One region of the Rhizobium sp. RHZ02 genome, then DNA from elsewhere that is predicted to be linked to it. Evidence: predicted binding sites of a transcription regulator. Region 1 holds the regulator's gene; each other region holds the start of a gene.
What was found. Region 1 encodes HrcA, which represses chaperone genes, less so after heat shock. Its sites were predicted from a motif close to GTTAGCACTCNCNNNNNGNGAGTGCTAAC; they were not measured.
Positions count from the first base shown of each region.

Region 2: IB244_RS14090 (co-chaperone GroES) is a predicted target of HrcA. The motif match lies at 1,971-1,999, and genes of this name have one in related genera.
Region 3: groES (co-chaperone GroES) is a predicted target of HrcA. The motif match lies at 1,671-1,699, and genes of this name have one in related genera.
Region 4: groES (co-chaperone GroES) is a predicted target of HrcA. The motif match lies at 1,892-1,920, and genes of this name have one in related genera.

Region 1 is NZ_JACUZX010000004.1:145,883-150,077, reverse strand. Features, by position in the region: gene rdgB (RdgB/HAM1 family non-canonical purine NTP pyrophosphatase) at 1-153, opposite strand, end outside; gene IB244_RS08440 (VOC family protein) at 161-577, opposite strand; gene rph (ribonuclease PH) at 574-1,293, opposite strand; gene hrcA (heat-inducible transcriptional repressor HrcA) at 1,469-2,557, shown strand; gene IB244_RS08425 (GFA family protein) at 2,563-2,997, opposite strand; gene grpE (nucleotide exchange factor GrpE) at 3,217-3,837, shown strand; gene IB244_RS08415 (nucleoside hydrolase) at 3,868-4,195, opposite strand, start outside.
Region 2 is NZ_JACUZX010000007.1:171,820-176,014, reverse strand. Features, by position in the region: gene groL (chaperonin GroEL) at 1-1,451, opposite strand, end outside; gene IB244_RS14090 (co-chaperone GroES) at 1,505-1,819, opposite strand; partial or broken gene IB244_RS14085 (Hsp20/alpha crystallin family protein) at 2,164-2,556, shown strand; gene IB244_RS14080 (NADH dehydrogenase ubiquinone Fe-S protein 4) at 2,622-2,888, shown strand; partial or broken gene IB244_RS14075 (SPW repeat protein) at 3,019-3,162, opposite strand; gene IB244_RS14070 (hypothetical protein) at 3,389-3,670, opposite strand; gene IB244_RS14065 (DUF982 domain-containing protein) at 3,680-3,979, opposite strand; gene IB244_RS14060 (Hsp20 family protein) at 4,049-4,195, opposite strand, start outside.
Region 3 is NZ_JACUZX010000013.1:106,971-111,165, forward strand. Features, by position in the region: gene IB244_RS33155 (SPW repeat protein) at 1-104, opposite strand, end outside; gene IB244_RS19110 (DUF982 domain-containing protein) at 666-971, shown strand; partial or broken gene IB244_RS19115 (aspartate-semialdehyde dehydrogenase) at 1,304-1,567, opposite strand; gene groES (co-chaperone GroES) at 1,847-2,161, shown strand; gene groL (chaperonin GroEL) at 2,209-3,837, shown strand.
Region 4 is NZ_JACUZX010000037.1:37,575-41,769, forward strand. Features, by position in the region: gene IB244_RS29725 (TIGR01459 family HAD-type hydrolase) at 1-118, opposite strand, end outside; gene chrA (chromate efflux transporter) at 220-1,668, opposite strand; gene groES (co-chaperone GroES) at 1,979-2,275, shown strand; gene groL (chaperonin GroEL) at 2,350-3,990, shown strand.

The sequences.
Region 1 (4,195 bases):
GAAGGTGGTGCCGGTTTCGTCAGGCTCCACGAAGTTCAATTCAGCCGCCGACTTCGCGGTGAAGCCGAAGGGGCCGATCAGGTCCTGGATTTCCCGGATCTTGCCGGCATTGTGGCTGGCAACGACAATGGTCTTGGTTTCGAGCTTGCGCATGATTGTCCTATTCGAGGCCCCAGATACGGGCTTCAGCGCATTCAAGGCTGTTGCCCGCTGGATCGCGGAAATAGATCGATCGGCCGCCCTGCGGCCAGGTGACTTCGGATTCGATGGCGACACCCTCGGACATCAACCGGGTGGCAATCGCATCGAGATTTTCGCCCGAGACGCGGAAACAGGCGTGTCCCGCACCGCTTGTGCCATGAGGCGGCACCTGCAGCGCGGTCGTTGAGGGCGGCTTGATCGTTTCTTTCGGATTGAAAATCAGCAGCACGCCGGGGCCGCAGCGAAAGAAGACATGCCGGTTGCCGCTCCGCGAGATCTTCGAAAGACCGAGAACGCCTTCATAGAAGGCTTCGACCTTGTCGAGATCCTCAGCATAGAGCGCCGTCTCCAGCATGCCTTCCAGCACGTCGTTCATCCGGCGATCGCCTGCTTTTGCATCGCCACGAGTTCGGCAATGCCCCCCTTGGCGAGCGTCATCAGCGAAGCGAACTCCTCGTCGGTAAAGGGCGTGCCTTCGGCGGTGCCCTGAATTTCGACGATACCGCCAGTGCCGGTCATCACGAAGTTCGCGTCGGTCTCGGCCGAGGAGTCTTCGAGATAGTCGAGGTCAAGGACCGACTGGTTTGCGAAGATGCCACAGGAAATGGCCGCGACATGGTCCTTGAGCACGCGCTCGACCTTGAGCATGTTGCGGCTCTCCATCCATTTCAGGCAGTCGTAGAGCGCAATCCAGGCGCCCGTGATCGAGGCGGTGCGCGTTCCGCCGTCCGCCTGGATGACGTCGCAATCGAGGGTGATCTGGCGCTCGCCGAGCTCCTTGAGGTCGACGACGGCGCGCAGCGAGCGGCCGATCAGGCGCTGGATCTCCTGGGTGCGACCGCCCTGCTTGCCGGCCGCAGCTTCGCGCTTCATGCGATCGCCGGTGGCGCGCGGCAGCATGCCGTATTCGGCCGTAACCCAGCCCTTGCCGGTGTTGCGCAGCCATGCCGGCGGCTTTTCCTCGACGCTCGCCGTGCACAACACATGCGTATCGCCGAACTTCACCAGACAGGAGCCTTCCGCGTGCTTGGAGAAATTGCGCTCGAAAGAGACCTTGCGCATCTGGTCGGTTTTTCTGCCTGAGGGCCGCATACTATTCTCCTAATCATCGTGCCGAAGGCGTGAGCAGGCTTCGGGTAGATCATGCGTGCTATGGTGTTGAGAGCTTCTACGATTGGCAGCGTCCATTTGCAATTTCCCTTTTGCCGCTGCGGAGAGATTGGCTATATTTTGTCGGATCATCGTCAGCACGGGTACGCAAGGTTTCATGGAGTTCAGATCGACGTCGGTTTCAGAGGCAGTGGCTGCGCTGGATGAACGCTCCAAGGAAATCTTTCGCCGCATCGTGGAGGGCTATCTGGAAACGGGCGAACCGCTCGGTTCCCGCAACCTTTCGCGAATCCTGCCGATGTCGCTGTCGCCGGCGTCCGTACGCAATGTGATGAGCGATCTGGAAGAACTCGGCCTCATCTATTCACCGCATGTCAGTTCCGGGCGTCTGCCGACGCAGATCGGCCTGCGCTTCTTCGTCGACGCCTTCATGCAGGTGGGCGATCTCTCGGCCGAGGATCGTGCCAACATCGATCGGCAGGTGCGCGCCGAAAGCCGCGACAATCCGATGGAATTGATGATGAACGAGGCGAGCCGAATGCTCTCGGGCATTTCGCGCGGCGCCGGACTTGTCATCACCTCGAAAAGCGATCCTGTGCTCAAGCATGTCGAGTTCATTCGCCTCGAGCCGACCAAGGCGCTTGCGGTGCTCGTTGGCGATCACGACCAGGTGGAAAACCGCATCATCGAGCTTCCGGCAGGCGTCACATCATCGCAATTGACCGAGGCCGCAAACTTCCTCAACGCGCATATGACCGGCCAGACGCTGCCGGAACTGCGCAATCAGCTGAGCCGACTGAAGGACGATGTCCGCCGCGAACTCGACACGCTGTCGCAGGATCTCGTCGAGCGCGGCATCGCTGTGTGGTCCGGCAGCGCGGACGAAGGCAAACCGGCTCAGCTCATCATTCGCGGCCGCGCCAATTTGCTCGCCGGTCTCGCCGGTGCCGACGATCTCGACCGCCTGCGCATGCTGTTCGACGACCTCGAGAAAAAAGACAGCTTGCTGGAACTCCTCAATCTGGCCGAAAGCGGGCCAGGTGTGCGCATTTTCATCGGCTCTGAGAACAAGCTCTTCTCGCTCTCCGGCTCGTCGTTGATCGTTGCGCCTTATCGTGACGATGACGACCGCATTGTCGGTGCCGTGGGAGTGATCGGGCCGACGCGTCTCAACTACTCGCGCATCGTCCCGATGGTCGATTATACCGCTCAGCTTATGACGCGATTGTCACGCGGCGCGAAGTAGCGCGGCTACTCAGGCAACGTGTCGCCCGAGCCGCCCATCTCCGCGGGCATGTCTTTATATTTGGGCAGGCCGTCACGAATGCGCAGCACGCTCTCCTGATAGTTCACGTGCAGCGCCGGGGTGTAGTCGAGATCCGGCAGAAGTGCCGCGTAGACGTCGGTGACGCCCCAGGTCGGGTGCTCGGTGTAGAGATGCCCACCGCACAGCTCGCAGAACTTCCGCACGCTGGTATCGGACTTCTGATAGCCCTCGACATGCTCTCCGCCTTTAGTGACCCGGACAGCCTGGGGCTGCCAGAGCGTGAAGGCATTGACCGGCCCTGCGGACCAATGCCGGCAGGAGGCACAGTGGCAGTATCCCATCGCCACCGGTTCGCCGGTAGCAACAATCTCCACGGCGCCGCAGAAGCAGCGCCCGGAATAGCTTTTCTGATCGCTCATGGTAGCAGCTCCCTGACCCAGGATTAGGCCGAAGCAAGAAAGGTTTAGGTAGCTCTAAAATAAAAGAACTTTAGCGCGAGCAAGTCAAGCTGGCCCTCTCGCTCAACCCGGCATGAGTTGCCCCGCATCGCGCGCTTTTCAGTCACGCAGACTTGATTTTTGCCCGTCAAAGCTCGATATCGGGCACATCCTAAAAGACACCAATCACCGGAGAACGTCATGACTGACGAAACGACGAAGAACGGACCTGACGCAGCCGCGGCCGAAGCCGCAGCGGACGCCGCCGCAAACGTCGAGAACGAAGCCACCGCACAGCCCGATCCGCTGGAACTTCTGAAGGGCGAGAACGCAGAGCTGCGCGACCGCTATCTGCGGCTTGCTGCCGAGATGGATAACCTGCGCCGCCGCACCGAGCGGGAAATCAAGGACGCCAAGACCTATTCGGCTGCTGGCTTCGCCCGCGACATGTTGGCCGTTTCGGACAACCTGCGCCGCGCCATCGATGCGATTCCGGAGGAAGCAAGGGCTGCCGCTGATGCCGGCCTGACAACGCTGATCGAGGGTGTCGAGATGACGGAACGCTCGATGTTGGCGGCGCTCGAGCGCCACGGTGTCCGAAAGCTGGAGCCGGTTGGCCAGAAGTTCGATCCGAATTTCCACCAGGCCATGTTCGAAGTACCGAACCCTGAGGTGCCGAACAACACCGTTGTTCAGGTCGTTCAGGCTGGCTACACGATTGGCGAGCGTGTTCTGCGCCCGGCCATGGTCGGCGTCGCCAAGGGCGGACCGAAGCTGGTCGAACCCGAAACCAATTCGGTTTTCGACCAGAAGGACGCCTGATCCCTCAGGCGCCCGTCAAACAATCCGAAATCAGATGCGGGCGAAACGCTCGATCAGCAGATCGAAAAATCCGTCCGCATCGACATCGCGCATGACCTGCGCATTGCGCTTGCGGTGGGTCACGTGCCACCAGTCGACGACGGTCATGCCGGCAGTCAGTTCCGACTTCACCTCGATCTCGACATTGCAGGTCCGCCCCTTGAAAAGCTCCGGCTTCAGCAGATAGGCGATAACCGTCGGGTCGTGCAGCGGGCCGCCGTCCGAGCCGTATTTCTCGACATCGAAGCGTTCGAAGAATTCCAGCATCTCGACCATGGCGATGGCCGGGCGTGTGCCGAGATCAGCCATGCGCTTGACG
Region 2 (4,195 bases), on a different contig from region 1:
TTGGTCTGGGCGTTCCAGCCATAGCCAAAATCGGTCTTCTCGCGCAGCTTGCCGACGATGATCGAGCCTTCGGCACCCGCGTTCTCGGCGATCTGGCGCACCGGCGCTTCGATCGCGCGGCGAACGAGGTCGATGCCGTGCCTCTGGTCGGTATTCTCGGTCTGCGTGTTGTCCAGTGCTTTGACGGCCCTCAGCAAAGCGACACCACCGCCCGGCAGCACGCCCTCCTCGACGGCCGCCCGCGTGGCATGCATCGCGTCGTCGACGCGGTCCTTGCGTTCCTTCACCTCGACCTCGGTTGAGCCGCCGACGCGGATGACGGCAACGCCACCAGCAAGCTTGGCCAGGCGCTCCTGCAACTTCTCGCGATCGTAGTCCGACGTGGTTTCCTCGATCTGCGCCTTGATCTGCGCGACGCGGCCCTCAATCTCCGTTTTCGAGCCAGAGCCGTCGACGATCGTCGTGTTATCTTTTTCGACGACGACCTTCTTGGCGCGGCCAAGCATATTGAGGGTCACGTTCTCGAGCTTGATACCGAGATCTTCAGAGATCGCGGTTCCGCCAGTGAGGATCGCTATGTCCTCCAGCATCGCTTTGCGGCGGTCGCCGAAGCCCGGCACTTTGACGGCAGCCACCTTCAGGCCGCCGCGCAGCTTGTTGACGACGAGCGTCGCCAGCGCCTCGCCTTCGACATCCTCGGCGATAATCAGCAGCGGCTTTCCAGATTGAACGACCGCTTCGAGAACCGGCAGCAATGTCTGCAGGTTCGAGAGCTTCTTTTCGTGGATCAGGATGTAGGGTTCCTCGAACTCAACCCGCATCTTCTCGGGGTTGGTGACGAAATACGGCGAGAGATAACCGCGATCGAACTGCATGCCTTCGACGACTTCCAGCTCCGTCACCGCGGTCTTGGCTTCCTCGACGGTGATCACCCCTTCGTTGCCGACCTTTTCCATCGCTTCTGCGAGGAAGCGGCCAATCTCGGTGTCGCCATTGGCCGAGATGGTGCCAACCTGGGCGATCTCGTCGTTCCTGGTGACTTTACGGGCGTTCCGCCGCAGTTCCTCGACCACAGCTTCGACTGCTTTGTCGATACCGCGCTTGAGGTCCATCGGGTTCATGCCCGACGCCACAGCCTTCGCACCTTCCTTGACGATCGCCTGAGCGAGAACAGTCGCGGTGGTGGTGCCGTCACCAGCGATGTCGCTGGTCTTCGAGGCAACCTCCCGCACCATCTGTGCGCCCATATTCTCGAACTTGTCCTCAAGCTCGATCTCCTTGGCGACGGTCACGCCGTCCTTGGTGATGCGGGGCGCGCCATATGACTTGTCGATCACCACGTTACGGCCCTTGGGACCGAGCGTAACCTTGACGGCATTGGCGAGGATGTCGACGCCGCGCAGCATCCTTTCGCGGGCGTCGGAATGGAATTTCACTTCCTTGGCAGCCATTTTTCTACTCCTTCCTCAGGCAGCATTCCTTGTCTGGCAAGTCCGGATCGGCACTAGGCTGCGTTTCTCGCTACGGCGTCGATCTCGACCACGCCCATCACGTCCGATTCCTTCATAATCAGGAGATCCTCGCCATTGAGCTTGATCTCGGTGCCCGACCATTTGCCGAACAGAATGCGGTCACCCACTTTCACATCGAGCGGTCGCAACTGCCCGCTGTCGTCGCGCGCACCCGGGCCGGCGGCAACGACCTCACCTTCCTGTGGTTTTTCCTTCGCCGTATCTGGGATGATGATGCCGCCGGCCGTCTTTTCCTCGGCCTCGATGCGGCGAACCAGGATACGGTCATGCAACGGACGGAACGTCATTTCGCTCTCCTCATCGACAAACAGATTTTTCAACGGGTCCTCGGCGCCGCATTCGGAGCGAACCGACGCGGGGCGCGCCGACCCTTTCGGCATCGCGCGCAAATCGATCTGGTTTTTGTCTTTTCGAGTTTCAAGAGGGAATCAGAAATTTTTTAGCACTCCACCAGGTCGAGTGCTACCGGCATGAATTCATGAGACTATTTCACGTCGCTGGTGGTTGGATGGTGTGGCTGCCTCTTGACGCAAGGCATCATGATCCCCACCTCATTCTCATCGACGCCCAAGTGGGTCGACACCAGTCCGGGAGCCCCAAGCTTCTTGGCGCTCCCTCGTACCTATGTTGAGACGAAGTCTTCCGCGGCTTCGGCCCGCCATCGTTGCTCGGTGGCACGTCGCCCTTCAATGGTTCGTGGCCGCACGAGGAAATCGAGGAGAATGACAACGAAATCCGCCTGATCGCGGAGGTACCAGACGTCGAACCAGACAACATCGAGGTGCTGCTGGAAGATGGCGTGCTTACGCTTCGCGGCGAGAACAAATCGGAGACTGAGGACAAGGATCGCCGGTTCAGCGAGCGCTACTACGGGCGCCTCGAACGGCGGCTGGCCCTTGGTCGCCAAGTCGATGAGGACAAGGTCGCCGCAACGTTCAAGAACGGTCTGCTCACCTTGACGCTGCCGAAGACCGAAAAGGCGCGAGCCAACGTCAAGCGGATCACGATCGACAGCACCAAATAATACCGACCGCCGCAAGCCAGCCGGGTGCCAACGTGCCCGGCTGGTTATTCGCGTGGCAAAAACCGATGACGTGGTTGACGGAACCCCTTGCACGCATTTTTCGCCCGTCACGCTCTGTGATGACTTCGGCGCGCGTCTCGGGGCGACCTTGGCTGCTGGTATTCGAACGGCAAGCCCCACCCGTCATCGACTATCTGATGGGCTACACTGGCGGGAGTGACACGCTGACTCAGGTTGAACTGCATTTCCCAACCCGCGATGCCGCCATTGCCTACGCAAAGCGACAGAAACTGAATTGCACCGTCGTAGACGACAGGAGCCGCCGTCCCTAGTTTTCGTTGATATCGCCGGCAAGCTCTACCATTCAATCCCCGTTGCTGCGCGATCGGCGCATCGATCGGCATCGCCAATTTTCGGAAGAGCCCGCCGCTGAAGCGGCGGGCCGTGCTCTCCTTTTCTCGATCATACATGTGCATGCGAGTTCCGCCGATAGTCCCAGAGTGCCCAGGCTGACACGGCGGTGACGAGCACGCCGAGGACCACATGGGTCCACATCGCGTTCATGTTCGCCGCGAATTGAAGCAGCCAGGGCGAGACCATCAGCCAGGAGAAGGTGCGGCTCAACCGCACCACAGCCTACCGCTCCTCCAGGCCTAAAAGCGGCCGCCGGAACAATAATGAAAAGCGAAAGCTGGCACCGTGCCGTCTGAAGAAGGCATTCTCTCAATGTGAACTGAATTCCCAGTCCGTATATCTTTGACGGGCCGCCTCATATGAGAACCGCCCGTCGGAAAGCTGGCAAGGCTTTGAAGCAGGCGCCCAGATAACTCCGTCAGATATCGTACCGCGAATCGAGCTCTCGCAGGGCAGACCGAACCTCATCGATTGAAACCGGCTCAGGCGTTCCTGGCATATGACGGAGAGCTGGCTTCGAATCTATCGCGTAAAAGTCCGAAGCCCACGCGGCGAGAATGGCCCGTTTATCATCGACAGAAAGTGCAGGAGCCTTCACCACATCCATTGGACGTCGAAACGGCGACCAGTGAGATGCTAGAACTTCCGGTCCGATGTTCACGGCAGTTGCGGCAATCTGCTTAAACATATCGTCCATCATCGGTTCACCTCAGCTTACGTGTGGATCCCGACTCCACCTCGGATAAGTCGCCGTTACCGGGTCAGTTTCCGGCGCCAGCAGATCGTGTTTTTCCGCGAAGGCGGCAAACAACCCACGTGCGGTCTCAGCTTCGATCTCGCCGCGCAAGGCGGCGCGGCACGCCTTGAGCGCAACCGAATGCGGACCATCCCTGAGTGATATCGGCCACTCGACCAGATGGCGGTAAGCGTCCATCACGTTTCTCACTTCCGTCGGAAATCCAAGGCCGACGAGAATACGCACAGGGTTCTCGAACATATCGGGTTTCATAACTCTCTCCTTTCCAACCCGCGATGTTGCAGCACGCCACTACAGCGTCGCCCTCCGGTGGAAACTTGCTCAAGCGGCGCTCTGGGCTTCGATCTGCGGCGCGGCGTCCGGCCGTCCGAGAGCGGAACCGCTTTGAATGCTGACCTTGCGCGGTTTCAATGCCTCCGGAATCTCCCGGACGAGATCGATGGTCAGCAGACCATTGTTCAATCCCGC
Region 3 (4,195 bases), on a different contig from region 1:
TCGTAGCTCAGAACCCATGGGCAGAAAAACAATACCGCTCCTGCGACAGCATTCACCGTGTTGAGTTTTGATAAAGGAGAAACCCGTTCTTCGACCTTCCGCATCCTGAGACCTTTCGACCTGGCGGTGGCGCTAGAAGATCTGGTGTGGCGGGTTTCCCAAGACAAGACGGCTGATGACACCTATTTCGTACGATCGCGCGTATGGCTTGCAACTATGTGCCACTTCTTCCGCCGACCGCTCCAACATCCATAGACATCCTATCTCGGCAAGGCTTACGGGGGGCTCGGGCGCATCGGAACGCCTCGCGGCGAGGAGAGGCCATACGAAACCCGGTCATGGATCCTATCGCTCTGCTGCCGCGCCATGCCCGTTCGAGCAGCTCCCCGGCAGCGTTCCGGAGACCTCTCGCCAAAAATGCGTTGGGCCGCCTTTTTGGAATTCGCCCTGGTCGACCAGCCGGAACCGCATGAGGGTATAATCGGCCTCCGAGCCACATCGGCTGCTGATCCGAGGCATTGCGCTGAGGGCTGGCTCTGAGACCCTCGCGTATGGCCGGCCGGGGGTCTTGAACCGCCTAGCGGCGCTCACCCGCTGGCCCTTGCACGCGCCCGTCTCCAATACTAACTTTTGGTTATTGTCGTTGGTAGGAAAAGGAGGAAAAAATGCCGACGTCAGATATCCTTTGGAATAGTCCCGTAAATGTTCGGCTTCCGAATGGCACTGAGAAGTCGTTCCAAAGTATCCACGACACCTTGGACTTTCTTGAGAACGATTGGCCCAAGGTACACGGTGCGTATCACGACGCAGCAGTAGCGAGCTGCCGAAATGCCCTCAATCGACAAACTCCTCCCGCGGTAAGTAAAGAACTCTTTCTCGCGGCATGCCTAGAGGCGGGCTTTACGGCTCGAAGCGTTATCAGGCGAGCGAGCGGCCACGGCTTATCGGAAACCGCTCACCGACATTTCTGATCCGACAACGCCGGAACGAATGACCGGCAACCGCCTTTATCGGCCAGAGGCATTTGCCTCAACCCTTCAGTCCCAACGCTTGCCCCGCTCTTCTAGCGGGGCCTCCAAAGCGATCGAAACAGAGACGTTCTTCATGGAGGATGTTGTGATGTCTCGAAAACAGTTCAGTCACAAGATGAGCCCCTAAATTCCGACGACCTACGCAAGCAGTCTGGAGCAACTGGCTTCCGCGACCCATCATCACACGGAGACCGGTGACGTGCGATAGGCCGGGCTCATCAAACCTGCGTCACGAAAAAAGCCAAGAACCGAAGAATCCGGAAATTCAAGTCTCAGTGCAGCTTGAACTCGCCTTCGACGCGGCACCATTCGTTCTGTCCGGTCAGGCGCTGATGCGTATAGCGGATGGAACGCAGCACCCATCGAGATTGGCCCGCCAGTAATCAAGGAACTTCTGCATCGCAGGAAAATCGGGAGCAATCTTGCCAAACGAAGGGTTGCAGCACGGATTCAAAATCAGGAATGCGGTAGAGTTTATGGGCAGTGGTGAGGCCGAAGCCATTGAGCTGACACTCCAGATCCGATGAAAATCCCATGCTTCATCTCCGTTTAGTGACACTGGCGAATGTGGCGCAAAATTTTGAGGCCAGCAACGGATTTTCAAACGTAAAGACCCCTGTTGTTGTTTTTTTCCAGCGTGTTAGCAGCCGCCTCTGAAGAGAGCCATTTTTTGTTTTGACCTCTTGAAATCGAAAAATCGCAAAACCAGATCATTTCGCGTAAAACGCTCGACTGAGGTTTTGCTCCCGCCCGGACTGGTCATCCGGTTCGGCCAGGGGAACAACGTCATCATTGTTTGTCCATCGGAGGAAAACATGTCGTTCCGACCGCTTCATGATCGCATTCTTGTCCGCCGGGTTGAGTCCGAAGAAAAAACCAAGGGTGGCATCATCATTCCCGATACCGCCAAAGAAAAACCACAGGAAGGCGAGGTCATCGCCGTCGGACCCGGCGCGCGTAACGATGCCGGCCAGGTCCAGCCGCTCGACGTCAAGGCTGGCGATCGCATCCTGTTCGGCAAATGGTCCGGCACTGAGATCAAGATCAACGGCGAAGACCTGCTGATCATGAAGGAAAGCGATGCCTTGGGCATCATCGAAGCCCCGGCAGAGCAGAAGCAGGCCGCCTGAAGGCCGACCGATCAGTTAAATTAGCTGCCTATTGAGGAGTTAAAGAAATGGCTGCGAAAGAAGTCAAGTTCCACACCGATGCCCGTGAACGAATGCTGCGTGGGGTGGATGTGCTTGCCAATGCTGTGAAGGTGACACTTGGCCCGAAGGGTCGTAACGTCGTTATCGACAAGTCCTCCGGCGCGCCGCGCATAACCAAGGATGGCGTAACGGTCGCCAAAGAAATCGAGCTTGAGGACAAGTTCGAGAACATGGGCGCGCAGATGCTGCGCGAGGTGGCTTCGAAGACCAACGATCTCGCTGGCGACGGCACAACGACCGCGACGGTGCTTGCCCAGGCAATCGTCAGGGAAGGTGCCAAGGCGGTGGCGTCCGGCATGAACCCAATGGACCTGAAGCGCGGCATCGACCTTGCCGTCGACGCTGTCGTCAAGGAACTGAAGACCAACGCGCGCAAGATCTCCAACAATTCCGAGATCGCCCAAGTCGGCACGATCTCCGCTAACGGTGATTCCGAGATTGGCCGTTACCTTGCTGAAGCAATGGAGAAGGTCGGCAACGAAGGCGTCATCACCGTGGAGGAAGCCAAAGCCGCCGAAACCGAGCTCGAAGTCGTCGAAGGCATGCAGTTCGATCGCGGCTATCTCAGCCCCTACTTCGTCACCAATGCTGACAAGATGCGGGTCGAGTTCGAAGATCCTTGTATCCTCATCCACGAGAAGAAGCTCTCGAACCTGCAATCGATGCTCCCGCTTCTCGAAGCCGTCGTGCAGTCCGGCAAGGCGCTTCTCATCATCGCCGAGGACGTCGAAGGCGAGGCACTCGCTACGCTGGTCGTCAACAAGCTGCGTGGTGGCCTGAAGATTGCTGCCGTCAAGGCTCCGGGCTTCGGCGATCGGCGCAAGGCTATGCTGGAAGATATTGCCATCCTGACCGGCGGCACGGTCATTTCCGAAGACCTCGGCATCAAACTGGAGAACGTGACGCTGAACATGCTTGGGCGTGCCAAGAGGGTCGCGATCGAGAAAGAGAACACGACGATCATCGATGGCGTCGGTTCCAGGGCCGAGATCGACAGCCGCGTTGCGCAGATCCGCGCGCAGATCGAGGAAACCACCTCCGACTATGACCGGGAGAAACTGCAAGAACGTCTTGCCAAGCTCGCTGGCGGCGTGGCTGTCATTCGCGTCGGCGGTTCGACCGAAGTCGAAGTCAAGGAAAAGAAGGACCGTGTCGACGACGCGTTGCATGCGACCCGCGCGGCGGTTGAGGAAGGCATTCTGCCGGGCGGTGGCGTGGCACTGCTGCGGGCCATTAAGGCGCTCGACAATCTTGATGTGGCAAACCCGGACCAGCGTGTCGGAGTCGACATCGTCCGACGTGCGATCGAGGCCCCTGTCCGTCAGATCGCCGAGAATGCCGGCGCAGAAGGTTCGATCATCGTCGGCAAGCTGCGCGAGAAGTCCGACTTCTCCTACGGCTGGAACGCCCAGACCGGCGAGTATGGTGATCTCTACGCACAGGGCGTCATTGACCCGGCCAAGGTCGTGCGCACCGCGCTTCAGGACGCAGCCTCCGTTGCCGGCCTGCTGGTGACGACGGAAGCCATGATCGCCGAAAAACCCAAGAAGGAAGCCGCTCCGGCGATCCCCGCTGGCGCCGGCATGGACTTCTAGGTGGATCAGCCAGGCCCGCCCGTCGGGCGGGCCGTTCCCGGAGTGAGAAATGAATCCGACGTCTTTGCCAACAAAGGAGGAGGCGCGTTTGTGCGCGAGTGTCGTCAAGGAAATCTCCCAGACAAGGGGAGTTTCCAGAGACCCGGTCGCTATCGGAAAGCTAACCGTGCTGGTGGCGCGGCTCTTCAACAGCGGGCTCCGAGAACGCGATGATCTCACGTCAGCCGCTATGCGATCAGCCCATTCGCAGAGCGATCTGATGCAGACCCACACTGGAATGCGCACATCGTCAAATAGTAAAGAGTGAAAGGCGAGGGTCGCTTGCGGTCTGCAAACGGGCATTTTTCGAGGCGACCCG
Region 4 (4,195 bases), on a different contig from region 1:
GCGCCGCAGCCGCCTTGGGAAAGGGATCGACTCCATTGTGCAAGACGCCCCAGACATCGCAGAACACCGCGTCGTAGTGGCTGGTGATTTCTGCAAAGTTCTCGATCCGCTTGGCCATTCCGATTTCCCGCTGTCGTTAAGTCAAGGTGACATCGCAAAGGCATGCCGGGATGGCAAGGCATTTTGCAGTGAGCAACGGCAAAAAACTGTGCTCGTCGATTAGAGAAGGGCCTCGCCCGTTTTGATTAGCAGGCCTGCGGCAGTCGACACAGCAAGTATCGTCAGGAGGCCCTTCTCGAATCGGAAGAGCATCACGCACGCCATTACAAAGATCCCAAGCGCCGCGATATCGAGGGTCCGCCACTCCGGCCATGCGACGCTGACGATTGGCAGACCGGTTTTCCCGGACAGGAGTGCGGCACGGCCAACTTCGGCGAAGAGCACGTGCAGACCGAACCAAAGGGCAAGGTTGAGGATGACGCCGACTACCGCCGCGGTGATCGCCGAAAGGGCCGACGAGAGGTTTTCGTTGCTGCGCAGCTTCTCGATGTAGGGAGCCCCGGCGAAGATCCAGATGAAGCTCGGCACGAAGGTCGCCCAGCCGGCGAGGAAGGCACCAAGGAAGCCCCCGGCAAGCGGCGCCATGGCGAGCGGGTTGCGATAGCCGGCGAGAAATCCGACAAAACAGAGAACAAGAACAAGTGGCCCGGGCGTCGTCTCGGCAAGTGCCAGTCCATCGAGTATCTCGGCCGGCTGAAGCCAGGCGTAATGGCCGACGGCGACCTGGCCGACATAGGAGAGGACGGCGTACGCGCCTCCGAAGGTGATGACGGCCATCTTGGAGAAGAAGATGAAGACCGCGCCGAAAACATTGGTTTCGCCGCTCAGGGTTTCGGCGATCAGGTCCGTCGGTACATCGAGGCCGCGAATGAAAAAGAGTGGCGACTGCCAGACAAGGATCCAGAACACGAGCACCACAAGAGGCCTTGCGATCACATGCGTCGTAACCGCGGGAAAATGCGTGCGCGAAGAGGCTTGCGGCAAGACCGGCGCTGCCAATCGACGCTTGGAATACTTCATCCATAACAAGCCTGCTGCTGCGGCCAGGATGATAACCAGAGGAAACGGCAAGTTCAGGAAGAAGAGAGCCAGGAACGACGCTCCGGCCACATAATAATGAAAGCGCTCCCTCAGCGCTCGGCGCCGCACCCGGAGCAAGGCCTCGATGACGATTGCCAAAACGGCAGCCTTTGCTCCGAAGAAAAGCGCGGGAAGCCACGCGGCCTCCTGAAAGACGGCGTAGAGGCTCGACAGCATCAGGATGACAAGGAAGCCCGGCAATACAAACAACAAGCCGGCAATGAGGCCGCCGCGCACGCCGTGCATCAGCCAGCCGATATAGGTGGCCAGTTGCTGAGCCTCCGGGCCAGGCAGCAGCATGCAGAAATTCAATCCGTGCAGGAAGCGCTCCTCGGAAATCCAGCGCTTCTCATCGACAATCGTCGTGTGCATCAGGGCGATCTGACCGGCCGGCCCGCCGAAGCCCAAGCAGCCGATGCGCGCCCATACACGCGCCGCCTCCCCAAGTGTCGGTACCGCTATGATTTCGTCCGCCGGGATCGTTTTGTTCACGGTTGCCGCCCCCTGCCCCAAGCTGCTCGATACCATCGGCGTGTATGCGCGGCAATCCTGACGCCACTCGCCCCGCGGGTGCCGCAAACGTTCCGGGGATACAAAAGCTCTCCAGCTTCAGGACGTTCGGAAATCTCGGAGAGAACGCAGCCTGTCGCACTTCCGACAAGGATTTGCTGTTAAGGCTGTTTGTGAGGACGGCGAAGAAAAATTGCGGCCGTTCTTGACTCCCCGTTGGGCCACTCCTAAATGCTGCCTCGCTAGCACTCACCAAGCACGAGTGCTAACACCCATCCGTGCGGGCCGCTCTCGGCCTGCGAGTGTCATTTGATCGAGGGATTAGACAATGGCAAGCACCAATTTCCGCCCCCTTCACGATCGCGTCGTTGTCCGTCGCGTTGAGTCCGAAGAAAAGACCAAGGGCGGCATCATCATTCCCGACACCGCCAAGGAAAAGCCGCAGGAAGGCGAAATCGTCGCCGTCGGTTCCGGCGCTCGTGACGAGTCCGGCAAGGTCGTCGCTCTCGACGTCAAGGCTGGCGATCGCGTTCTGTTCGGCAAGTGGTCCGGCACTGAAGTCAAGATCAACGGCGAAGACCTTCTGATCATGAAGGAAGCCGACATCATGGGCATCATCGGCTAATCAGCCGTTTTTCCCCTTTCCGATTTTAGCTACGGGCCCATAGCCCGGACAACTCGAATTCAGGAGTTTCAATCATGGCAGCTAAAGAAATCAAATTCGGCCGCACCGCGCGCGAAAAGATGCTGCGTGGCGTCGACATTCTCGCTGACGCAGTGAAAGTAACGCTCGGCCCGAAGGGTCGTAACGTCATCATCGACAAGTCCTTCGGCGCTCCGCGCATCACCAAGGACGGCGTTTCGGTCGCCAAGGAAATCGAACTGGAAGACAAGTTCGAAAACATGGGCGCCCAGATGGTCCGCGAAGTTGCTTCGAAGACCAACGACATCGCCGGCGACGGCACGACGACCGCAACGGTTCTCGCTCAGGCGATCGTTCGCGAAGGCGCCAAGGCTGTTGCAGCCGGCATGAACCCGATGGACCTGAAGCGCGGCATTGACCTCGCTGTTGCTGAAGTCGTGAAGGATCTCCAGGCCAAGGCCAAGAAGATCAACACCTCGGAAGAAGTTGCCCAGGTCGGCACGATCTCCGCAAACGGCGAAAAGCAGATCGGTCTCGACATTGCTGAAGCAATGCAGAAGGTCGGCAACGAAGGCGTTATCACCGTCGAAGAAGCCAAGACCGCTGAAACCGAACTCGAAGTCGTCGAAGGCATGCAGTTCGACCGCGGCTACCTCAGCCCGTACTTCGTCACCAACCCGGAAAAGATGATCGCTGATCTCGAAGACGCCTTCATCCTCCTGCACGAGAAGAAGCTCTCGAACCTCCAGGCCATGCTCCCGGTTCTCGAAGCTGTCGTTCAGACCGGCAAGCCGCTCCTCATCATCGCTGAAGACGTCGAAGGCGAAGCTCTTGCTACGCTCGTCGTCAACAAGCTGCGTGGCGGCCTGAAGATTGCTGCTGTCAAGGCTCCTGGCTTCGGCGATCGCCGCAAGGCCATGCTCGAAGACATCGCGATCCTCACGGGCGGCACTGTCATCTCCGAAGACCTCGGCATCAAGCTCGAGTCGGTTACCCTCGACATGCTCGGCCGCGCCAAGAAGGTTTCGATCTCCAAGGAAAACACGACGATCGTCGACGGTTCGGGCGCCAAGTCCGACATCGAAGGCCGCGTTGCCCAGATCAAGGCCCAGATCGAAGAAACCACCTCCGACTACGACCGCGAAAAGCTGCAGGAGCGTCTTGCTAAGCTCGCTGGTGGCGTTGCAGTCATCCGCGTCGGCGGTTCGACGGAAGTCGAAGTGAAGGAAAAGAAGGACCGCATCGACGACGCGCTCAACGCGACGCGCGCTGCTGTTCAGGAAGGTATCGTACCGGGCGGCGGCGTTGCCCTGCTGCGTTCCTCCGCCAAGATCTCCGTCAAGGGCGAGAACGACGACCAGGAAGCTGGCATCAACATCGTTCGCCGCGCTCTGCAGGCTCCGGCCCGTCAGATCGCCGAGAACGCTGGTGACGAAGCATCGATCGTTGTTGGCAAGATCCTCGAGAAGGGTCAGGACAACTTCGGTTACAACGCCCAGACCGGCGAATACGGCGACATGATCGCCATGGGTATCGTCGACCCGGTCAAGGTTGTTCGCACGGCTCTGCAAGACGCAGCTTCGGTTGCTTCGCTGCTGATCACCACCGAAGCCATGATCGCCGAGCTGCCGAAGAAGGACGCTCCGGCTGGCATGCCGGGCGGCATGGGCGGCATGGGCGGCATGGACATGATGTGATAGGCGAAAGCCTATCGCTGAAGCGTCCATAAAGCTTCACCGATCTATCTCCTGGTTTTCCCGGAATAGGAAGGGCGGTCTTCGGACCGCCCTCAGATTGCTGACAAACCCCTGGCACCGTCTGGGGGTTTGTGATTCATTGGGACATGTTGAAGAAACCTGCCCCCACCCAGACGGCTCTTGAGATGGTGACGCTCGACAGTCT